3 regions of the Kitasatospora sp. NPDC092039 genome follow, and region 2 is predicted to be linked to each of the others. Evidence: riboswitches for the same ligand, from Rfam matches in the RefSeq annotation. Region 2 holds a riboswitch; each other region holds the start of a gene.
The links. Region 2 has a riboswitch for S-adenosylmethionine ahead of ACIQI7_RS27330 (IclR family transcriptional regulator). Riboswitches for the same ligand answer to the same signal wherever they lie in the genome.
Positions count from the first base shown of each region.

Region 1: linked by a shared signal. The riboswitch ahead of thrC (threonine synthase) and the one ahead of ACIQI7_RS27330 (IclR family transcriptional regulator) in region 2 are both predicted to bind S-adenosylmethionine.
Region 3: linked by a shared signal. The riboswitch ahead of ACIQI7_RS10125 (aminotransferase class V-fold PLP-dependent enzyme) and the one ahead of ACIQI7_RS27330 (IclR family transcriptional regulator) in region 2 are both predicted to bind S-adenosylmethionine.

Region 1 is NZ_JBIVSD010000030.1:70,800-73,969, forward strand. Features, by position in the region: gene ACIQI7_RS36510 (MoaD/ThiS family protein) at 192-470, opposite strand; gene thrC (threonine synthase) at 497-1,777, opposite strand; SAM riboswitch class I at 1,794-1,929, opposite strand; gene ACIQI7_RS36520 (glucosyl-3-phosphoglycerate synthase) at 2,077-3,078, shown strand; gene ACIQI7_RS36525 (trehalose-6-phosphate synthase) at 3,117-3,170, shown strand, end outside.
Region 2 is NZ_JBIVSD010000015.1:190,570-193,739, reverse strand. Features, by position in the region: gene ACIQI7_RS27335 (threonine/serine exporter family protein) at 1-728, shown strand, start outside; gene ACIQI7_RS27330 (IclR family transcriptional regulator) at 844-1,557, opposite strand; SAM riboswitch class I at 1,761-1,903, opposite strand; gene ACIQI7_RS27325 (hypothetical protein) at 2,049-2,477, opposite strand; gene ACIQI7_RS27320 (HEAT repeat domain-containing protein) at 2,704-3,170, shown strand, end outside.
Region 3 is NZ_JBIVSD010000004.1:120,730-123,899, reverse strand. Features, by position in the region: gene trpD (anthranilate phosphoribosyltransferase) at 67-1,143, shown strand; SAM riboswitch class IV at 1,254-1,372, shown strand; gene ACIQI7_RS10125 (aminotransferase class V-fold PLP-dependent enzyme) at 1,424-2,788, shown strand; gene ACIQI7_RS10120 (Lrp/AsnC family transcriptional regulator) at 2,792-3,073, opposite strand; gene ACIQI7_RS10115 (rhomboid family intramembrane serine protease) at 3,070-3,170, opposite strand, start outside.

The sequences.
Region 1 (3,170 bases), on a different contig from region 2:
GGGCCGGTCCGGCGGCCGGGCGCCCCCGGGCCGAGCACTGCGGAGGCCGAAAGGGAAACCTTGTTCCCAGCCGAGCGACACTCTACTCCGACTCGACCCGGAAATATTCCCGCAAGAATGCGAGCGGTCGCCCGGGCATACGGAGAGCGGAATTCCGTACGCGCGGGCGACCGCGGGTTCTCGCGAACGGCTCAGCAGCCGCCGGCCACCGCCGGGATGATCGAGATTCCGGCGCCGTCCCTGATCTCGGTCGCCAGGCCCTCGGCGAAGCGCACGTCGTCGTCGTTCACGTAGACGTTCACGAAGCGGCGCAGCTTGCCGGTGTCGTCCAGGATGCGGGCCGAGATGCCGGCGTGGTTCTTCTCCAGGTCGGCGATGACCTCGGCCAGGGTGGCGCCCTCGGCGGTCACCTCGGCGGCGCCGCCGGTGTAGGTGCGCAGGATGGTGGGGATGCGGACGTTGGCGCTCATGACTCTCCTTGCGGGGGGCGGGTGGTTCAGACGGACGCGAGGCCGGCGGCGCGGAACGAGTCCAGCGTCGGGCGGATGACGGCGGTCATCCCGGCGTCGGAGACGGCGTCCAGGGTCTTCAGGCCGTCGCCGGTGTTGATCGCGACGGTCTCCTTGGCCGGGTCCAGCTGCCCGGTCTCGACCAGCTTCTTCAGCACGCCGACGGTCACCCCGCCCGCGGTCTCGGCGAAGATCCCCTCGGTCCGCGCCAGCAGCCGGATCGCCGCCACGACCTCGGCGTCCGTGACGTCCTCGACCGCGCCGCCGGTGCGGCGGGCGATGTCCAGCACGTACGGGCCGTCGGCCGGGTTGCCGATCGCCAGCGACTTGGCGATGGTGTCCGGCTTGACCGGCTTGATCACGTCCCGGCCGGCCTTGAACGCGGCCGACACCGGCGAGCAGCCCTCGGCCTGGGCGCCGAAGACCTTGTACGGCCGGTCCTCGACCAGGCCGAGCCTGATCAGCTCCTGGAGCCCCTTGTCGATCTTCGTCAGCTGCGAGCCCGAAGCGATGGGGACCACGATCTGCTCCGGCAGCCGCCAGCCGAGCTGCTCGCAGATCTCGTACGCCAGCGTCTTGGAGCCCTCGCCGTAGTACGGCCGCAGGTTCACGTTGACGAAGCCCCAGCCCTCGCCGGCCGCGTGGCCGATCAGCTCCGAGCAGAAGCGGTTCACGTCGTCGTAGTTGCCCTCGATGCCGACCAGCTCGCCGCCGTACACCCCGGCCATGACGACCTTGCCCTGCTCCAGGTCGTGCGGGATGAACACGCAGGACCGGAACCCGGCCCGGGCCGCCGCCGCCCCCACCGCACCGGCCAGGTTGCCGGTGGAGGAGCAGGACAGCGTGGTGTACCCGAACGCCCGGGCCGCCTCGATCGCGCAGGCGACCACCCGGTCCTTGAACGAGTGGGTCGGGTTCCCGGAGTCGTCCTTGACGTGCAGCTGGGCGGTGAAACCGAGCTCCCGGCCCAGGTTGTCCGCCTTCACCAGCGGGGTCCACCCCGGGTTCAGGTTGGGCTTGGACGCCACGTCGGCCGGAACCGGCAGCAGCGGCGCGTACCGCCAGATGGAGGCCGGACCGGCCTCGATCCGCTTGCGCAGCTCCTCGGCGCCCTCGCTGCCGAACTCGTAGGCGATCTCCAGCGGGCCGAAGCACTCCAGGCACGCGAAGCTGGGGCCGAGCGGGAAGCGGGTGCCGCACTCGCGACAGGACAGCGCGGCGGCGGGGCCGAGGTCGACGGAAACGGGTGCGGCGGTGTCGATAGCCATGACGGCGAGGCCTCTCTCCTCATCTTCCCCGTGGCGCGGTCGCGACACGGGCCGGAATTGGCACCTGTCCCGCCGGGGCCTGTCGTCGACAGCCGCGCGAGAAGGTTGCCGGGACGTCAACGGGCCGTTCCCTCAGTCCCTCTGGATGAGCTTGTGAAATTGTGGTGGTACTCAGCGGCGACCCCGGTGTGCAAAGGTCCGACCGCTGTACGAAGACTGTATCCGAAGGCGTCAATCCTGAACGGGACCGTCCGCCAAGCGAGATGACACGTCCCACCCGACCCGCCGAGGAGACCCCAGTGCCCGCCGACCCGACCCCCGAGCTCCTCCCGCAGGCGGCGTCCTGGCTGCGCCGCCGCTCCTGGAGCGCGGCCGACCGGCCGGTCCGCACCCTCCTCGACGCCAAGCGACGCACCGGCCGCACCGTCAGCGTGGTCCTCCCCGCCCTGGACGAGGAGGCCACCGTCGGCGACATCGTCCGCACCGTCCGCCGCGAGCTGATGGAGCGCCTCCCGCTCGTCGACGAACTCGTCGTCGTGGACTCCGGCTCCACCGACGCCACCGCCGCCGTCGCCGCCGAGGCCGGCGCCCGGGTGGAACACCGCGACCTGATCCTCCCCCGCCTGCCCGCCGTCCCCGGCAAGGGCGAGGTGCTCTGGCGCTCGCTGCTGGTCACCCACGGCGACATCGTCTGCTTCGTCGACGCCGACCTGCGCGAGTTCGACCCGGCCTTCGTCTCCGGCATCGTCGGCCCGCTGCTGACCGACGAGTCGATCCAGCTGGTCAAGGCCATGTACGACCGTCCGCTGGAGTCGGAGGGCGCGGTGCTGCCCGCCGGCGGCGGCCGGGTCACCGAACTCGTCGCCCGCCCCCTGCTCAACCTCCACTGGCCGGAGCTCGCCGGGTTCGTCCAGCCCCTCGGCGGCGAGTACGCGGCCCGCCGCTCACTGCTCGAACGGCTGCCCTTCCCCACCGGGTACGGCGTCGAACTCGGCCTGCTGGTCGACGCCCTGGATCTGGCCGGACTGGACGCCCTGGCCCAGGTGGACGTCGGCGTCCGGCACCACCGCCACCAGGACGGCCAGGCCCTCGGCCGGATGGCCGCCACCATCTACCGGACCGCCCTGGAACGCCTCGACCGCACCCACCGCCTCAAGGCCTCCGCCGACCTCGTCCACCCCCACCTCACCCAGTTCACCCGCCACCCGGAGACCCGCGCGTTCACCGCCCACACCCACCCGGTGACCGCCCTGGAACGCCCCCCGATGCACACCGTCCCCGAATACGCGACCCGCCACTGACGGGTTTGCCACGCCGGGCCCCCGGCAACATCCCAACCATGGGCGATCTCACGACCAACCGTTCGAGCGCGACCGGCACCGCCTCCGTCCTG
Region 2 (3,170 bases):
TGCCCGTCACGGCCGGGTTCCTGGTCGCCCTGCTGGTCCTGGGGCTCGCGCGGGCGTCGCTGCTGGACGGCCCGCTGCGGACCATCGTGGCCACCCTGGCGATCCTGCTGCCGGGCGGGCTGCTGGTCACCGGGCTGTCCGAGATCGCCGCGGGCGCGGCCAGCGCGGGCACCGCCCGGCTGGTGTCCGGCGCGGTCCAGCTGGCGCTGTTCCTCGCCGGGGTGGCCGCGGCCGCGACGGCGATCGGCATGCCGGCCACCGCGCTGGCCAACGTCCGGGTCGCCGAGCCCAGCTGGTGGGTGATCGCGCTGGGCCTGGCGATCGCGGTGGCCGGAGTGGTGGTCAACGTCCACACGCCGCCCTCGACCATCCCGTGGATCGTCGCCGTGATCGCGGTCAGCGCCACCGCCCAGGTGGCGGTGGGGTCGGCGCACGGCGCGGCGATCGGCGGCCTGGCCGGGGCGGTCGCCGCCGCGGTCGCGGCCACCCTGGTGCACTGGCTGCCGGGCGGGCCGCTCTGGCAGGTGCTCTACCTCCCGGCGTTCTGGATCGTGGTGCCGGGCTCCTTCGGCCTGTTGAACACCGCGCAGATCGAGGTCGGCAACGGCGCCCAGTCGGTCCTGGCGGCCGTCTCGGCGGTGTTCGGGGTGTCGATCGGCACGCTGATCGGCGCCGTGATCAGCCGGATCCCCCGTCCCCGCCGCGCCGTGCTGCTGTCCCGGGCCTGAGCCGTCCTGCCGGGACCGGGCCCGGAGCCGTCCCGCCGGGACCGGGCCCGGAGCCTCGACCCGGGAACCGGGCCCTGGGGCGCGCGGAGGTGCGCCCCAGGGCCCGGAGCTCTTCTCAGGGGTGGCGCAGGGCCTCGGTGAGGCGGTGGGCCGCCTCGACGACGGCCTGGGAGAGGGTGGCGCCGGGGTGACGGGTGAGGCGTTCGATCGGCCCGGACACCGAGACCGCGGCCACCACCCGGTTGGACTGACCGCGCACGGGCGCGGAGACCGAAGCCACCCCGAGCTCGCGCTCGCCCACGGACTGGGCCCAGCCGCGCCGCCGTACGCCGCTCAGGGCGGTGGCGGTGAAGCGGGCACCCTGCAGACCGCGGTGGAGGCGCTCGGGCTCCTCCCAGGCGAGCAGGATCTGGGCGGCGGAGCCGACCTTCATGGGCAGGGTGATGCCCACCGGCACGGTGTCGCGCAGGCCGGAGAGCCGCTCGGCGGCGGCCACGCAGATCCGCACCTCGCCCTGCCGGCGGTAGAGCTGGGCGCTCTCGCCGGTGACGTCCCGCAGGTGCGTGAGGACCGAGCCGGCCGCGGCCAGCAGCCGGTCCTCGCCGGCCGCCGCCGAGAGCTCGCCGAGCCGGGGGCCGAGCATGAACCGGCCCTGCACGTCCCGGCTGACCAGGCGGTGGCGTTCGAGTGCGACGGCCAACCGGTGGGCGGTGGGCCGCGCCATGCCGGTGGCGGCGACCAGGCCGCCCAGGGTGGCGGGGCCGGCCTCCAGGATGCCGAGGATCGAGGTGACCTTGTCGAGCACGCCGACGCCGCTCGTGTTCTCCATGGGTGGGGGTACTCCAGTCTCAGGGCCCGGGAGCAGCGGGTCGGCGCTGCTCACCGGCGGCTCCGGGTGGGGAGCCTGGGGGGTGGTCAGCGAGGACGGGCCGGGGAAGTCGGCCGATTGCCTGCGCCGGGCACGAGACGGGTACGCGAAAGGGCCGGGGCGGGAAGCGCCCGGGCGAAGGACAGCACAGAGAGCACCGTGTCTCCTCATCTTTCCCGCGCCACAGTGGCGACAGGCCGGAGTTGGCACTGACCCCGGACGGCACGGCGCGTACTTCGGACGCCGGGTCGAACGGGGAGTTGCCGGGGCTTCGTAGGGCCGGTCCCTCCACCCCTCTGGATGATTCGCCAGGAACGATACAAGACTCCCCGGGGCGCTCGGCAAGCCCCCCGCCCACACGTGCGGCCGCCTGCCGGGCGACGGGCGTCCGGCAGGCGGCGGATCGGGCGGGCGAGGGGGCGGGCCGATCGGGCGCAGGAGTGCGCTGCCGGTCAGGCCGGCCGGTCCACCCGTCCGACGCACAGCGCCCAGATGACCAGGGCGTCGACCGCGATCAGGACGATGGCCCAGACGGGGTAGTACGGCAGCCAGAGGAAGTTGGCGAGCATGCCCAGCCCGGCGACGACGACACCGACGACGCGGGCCCAGACGGCGCCGCTGAAGACCGCCACACCGGCCACCACCACGACGACGCCGAGGATGAGGTGGATCCATCCCCACCCCTCGGTGTTCATCGAGTACACGTAGCTGCGGGTGACGATCAGCAGACCGTCCTTGCGGACGGCCGCGGCCCCCTGGAAGACCGCCATCATGCCGGCCGTGATCAGCATGACCCCCGCGAAGACGGTCCACCCGCTCGCGTGGGGGTACCGCTCGGGGCCCCTGGCGACGGGGCCGGCTCCGGTAGCACTACTGGCCATGACATGGGCTCCTTCGGTGGCAGCCGCCTCGCGGACACGGGGAGACGGGGGGAGGGCAGCCGGGCGGCGGTGCTCCGGGAGCGCGGGGACGTGCACCCGCGACGGCGGAGCCCCGTATTCACGGTAAGACCGGACTCCCCATCCCGCCGCCGTGGGCCGCGCGCCCTGGTCCGCTTGACCTTGTCACGGTGACAAGCCCTTCACTGTGGCCGAGGAGGTGGTCCTGATGACCAGGGCGGAAGAGGACACGGACACGGTGCGGGCGCTCCGGGGGCTGGCGCACGACGACCCGTCGGTGCGGCTGCGGGCGGCGCTGGCCGTCGGCACGAGCCCGCGGCCGGGGCTCGTCGGCGGGCTCGTCGAGCGGTGCGCCGTCGAACCCGAGTTCCTCGTACGGGAGATGCTCACCTGGGCGCTCACCCGGTACGAGGCGGCGGTGACGGTCCCGCTGCTGCTCGGCGAGGTCCGCTCGGAGCGCGCGCAGGCCCGGAGCCAGGCCCTGCACACGCTGTCCAAGATCGGGGACCGCCGGGCCTGGCCGGCGGTCACCCCGGCGCTGCTGGCCGACGCCGACGAGGAGGTGGCCCGCAGCGCCTGGCGGGCCGCCGTCGTGCTGGTGCCCGAGGGTGGCGAACGCGAGCTGGCCGTAGTCTTGGCGACTCAGCTCGGACGCGGCGGACACGGGACACGGCT
Region 3 (3,170 bases), on a different contig from region 2:
ATAGGCTGGCTCCATCCGTACGGACGTCCCCCCGGAGCGGGGAACCGACAACAGCTGGAGTCAGCCATGGTGAACGTGAACCCTGCGAACGGCGGTAGCGACCCCGCGCAGGTGGTCCGCACCTGGCCGGACATCCTGTCGGCGCTGCTGCAGGGGGAGGACCTCGACCGCTCGTCCACCGCGTGGGCGATGGACCGGATCATGAGCGGCGAGGCGTCCCCCGTCCAGGTGGCCGGGTTCATGGTCGCGCTGCGGGCCAAGGGCGAGTCGGTCGAGGAGATCGCCGGCCTGGTCGACGCGATGTACGAGCACGCCGAGCCGCTGGACATCCCCGGCCCGGCGGTGGACATCGTCGGCACCGGCGGGGACCGTGCGAAGACCGTCAACATCTCCACCATGTCGGCGATCGTCGCGGCGGCCGCCGGCGCCAAGGTGGTCAAGCACGGCAACCGGTCGGCCTCCTCCACCAGCGGCTCCTCGGACGTGCTGGAGAAGCTCGGCGTGGCGCTGGACCTCTCCTCCCGGAGGGTCGCCGAGGTGGCCGAGGAGGTCGGACTCACCTTCTGCTTCGCGGCGAAGTTCCACCCCTCGATGCGGCACGCCGCCACCGCGCGGCGCGACCTCGGGGTGCCGACCGCCTTCAACATCCTCGGTCCGCTGACCAACCCGGCCAAGGTCACCGCGCACGCCATCGGCTGCTTCGACACCCGGCTGGCCGGGCTGATCGCCGGGGTGCTGGCCCGGCGGGGCGCGACGGCGCTGGTCTTCCGCGGCGACGACGGGCTGGACGAGCTGACCATCACCACCACCTCGCAGGTGTGGCTGGTGCGCGACGGGGTGGTCACCGAGACCGTCTTCGACCCGCGGGACGTCGGCATCGAGCTGGTCGGCATCGAGGCGCTGCGCGGGGCGGACGCCTCGTACAACGCCGAGGTCGCGCGGCGGCTGCTGGCGGGGGAGCACGGGCCGGTGCGGGACGCCGTCCTGCTGAACACGGCGGCCGCGCTGGTCGCGCTGGACCTCGGCGACGCGCCGCTGGACGAGCAGCTGGCGGCCGGCATGGAGCGGGCCGCGAAGGCGATCGACTCGGGCGCCGCACAGGACCTGCTGCGGCGCTGGTCGGAGGCCACGAGCCGGATCTGAGACGGCAGTTGGGGAGCCCGGGCCGGGTACGCCGGCCCGGGCTCCGGTGCTGTCCGCATGCTGGATGCCCGTTTGACCGCCCGCTGGGACGCGGCCTAGAGTCTTCGCCAGGTCATGAGTGACAGCGACAAGCCCCAGCTTGCTGTCCGGCAACCCTCCGTCCGTGGCGGGGTGCCCTGGGTGAGGACCGGGTCGCCACGGCAGATCGTCCGTGCGACAAGCGCGGACACCCGACGACTGGCACTCCCGGGGTCCCTTACCCCCGAAGGAGTGCATCCCCATGTCCCTCGTCACCGAAGTCCTCTCCCCGCTCCCGGTCCTCGGCGCCGACGTCCAGGTCCCGCTCGCCGGCGGTGAGAAGGTCGGCTACGCGGCGCTCGACTACGCGGCCAGCTCGCCGGCGCTCCAGCGGGTGTGGGACGACGTCGCCGCGTACGCGCCGTACTACGGCAGCGTCCACCGCGGGGCCGGGTACCTCTCCCAGCTGTCCACCGACCTGTTCGAACAGAGCCGCCGCACCGTCGGCGAGTTCCTCGACCTGCGCGAGGGCGACCAGGTGGTCTTCACCCGGGCCACCACCGACTCGCTCAACCTGCTGGCCGCCGCCGTCCCGGCCGGCACCCGGGTGTTCGCCTTCGAGACCGAGCACCACGCCTCGCTGCTGCCCTGGGCGCACGCCGGACTGGACGTCAGCTACCTGCGGGCGCCGCGCTCGCGGGCCGAGGCCGTGGCCGCGCTGGACGCCGCGCTCGCCGGGGCGCCCGAGGGCCCCAAGCTGCTCTGCGTCACCGGCGCCTCCAACGTCACCGGCGAGCTGTGGCCGGTCGCCGAGCTGACGGAGACGGCGCACCGGCACGGCGCCCGGGTGGTGCTGGACGCCGCCCAGCTGGCGCCGCACCACCGGGTCTCGGTGCGCGAGCTGGACGTCGACTGGGTCGCCTTCTCCGGCCACAAGATCTACGCGCCGTTCGGCGCCGGGGTGCTGGCCGGCCGGGCGGACTGGCTGGACGAGGCCGAGCCGTACCTGGCCGGCGGCGGGGCGACCAGGACGGTGGCCCGGGAGGCCGACGGCTCGGTGGCCGTGCAGTGGCACACCGGGCCCGCGCGGCACGAGGCCGGCTCGCCGAACGTCATCGGCGCCTACGCGATCGCCTCGGCCTGCCGGGCGCTGACCGAGGCCGGGTTCGACGCGCTGGAGGCCCGCGAGCAGCAGCTGATCGCCCGCCTGACCGCCGGCCTCGCCGCGATCCCTCAGGTCAAGGTGCTCAATCTGTTCGGGGAGGGCTCGGCGCGGGTCGGCGTGCTGTCCTTCGTCGTCCGGGGCTGGAACAGCTCGCACTTCTCGGCCGCGCTGTCCGCCGAGTACGGCATCGGGGTGCGCGACGGCCTGTTCTGCGCCCACCCGCTGGTGCGCACGCTGCTCGGGGACGAGGACGTAGCCCCGTCCGAGTGCGGGGCGCCCGATCCCTCGCTGCCGGGCGAGCGCAGCCTGAACGCGATCCGGGTGAGCTTCGGTGCCGGGACGCCGGACGAGCACGTCGACCGCTTCCTCACCGCCGTCCGGGAGCTGGTCACGGACGGCGCGGCCTGGAACTACCGCAACGAGGGCGGCCGCTGCGTCGCGGACACGCAGCGCGAGGGCTGAGCGCTACTCGTCCAGGCCGAGGGCGAAGGCGGCCTCCAGGTCGTGCTGGGAGTAGGTGCGGAAGGCGATCTGGGTCTCGGTGTGGGCCACACCCGGGACCTTGTTCAGCCGGCCCGGGATGACCTCGGCCAGGTCGTCGTGCCGGCGCACCCGCACCATCGCCACCAGGTTGTAGCCCCCGGTCACCGAGTAGACCTCGCTCACGCCGTCGATGGCGGCGATGGACTCGGCGATCTCCGGGATGCGGTCGACACTGGTCTTGATCAGGACGATGGCGGTGATCACAGTTCGGGCTCCTTTGTGAGGTGCCGCCAGCGTATCGGGCGTCCGCCGGGTCGTCGCGGGGGGTGGCGGACCACGGTGCAGGCGTAGAGGAACCCTG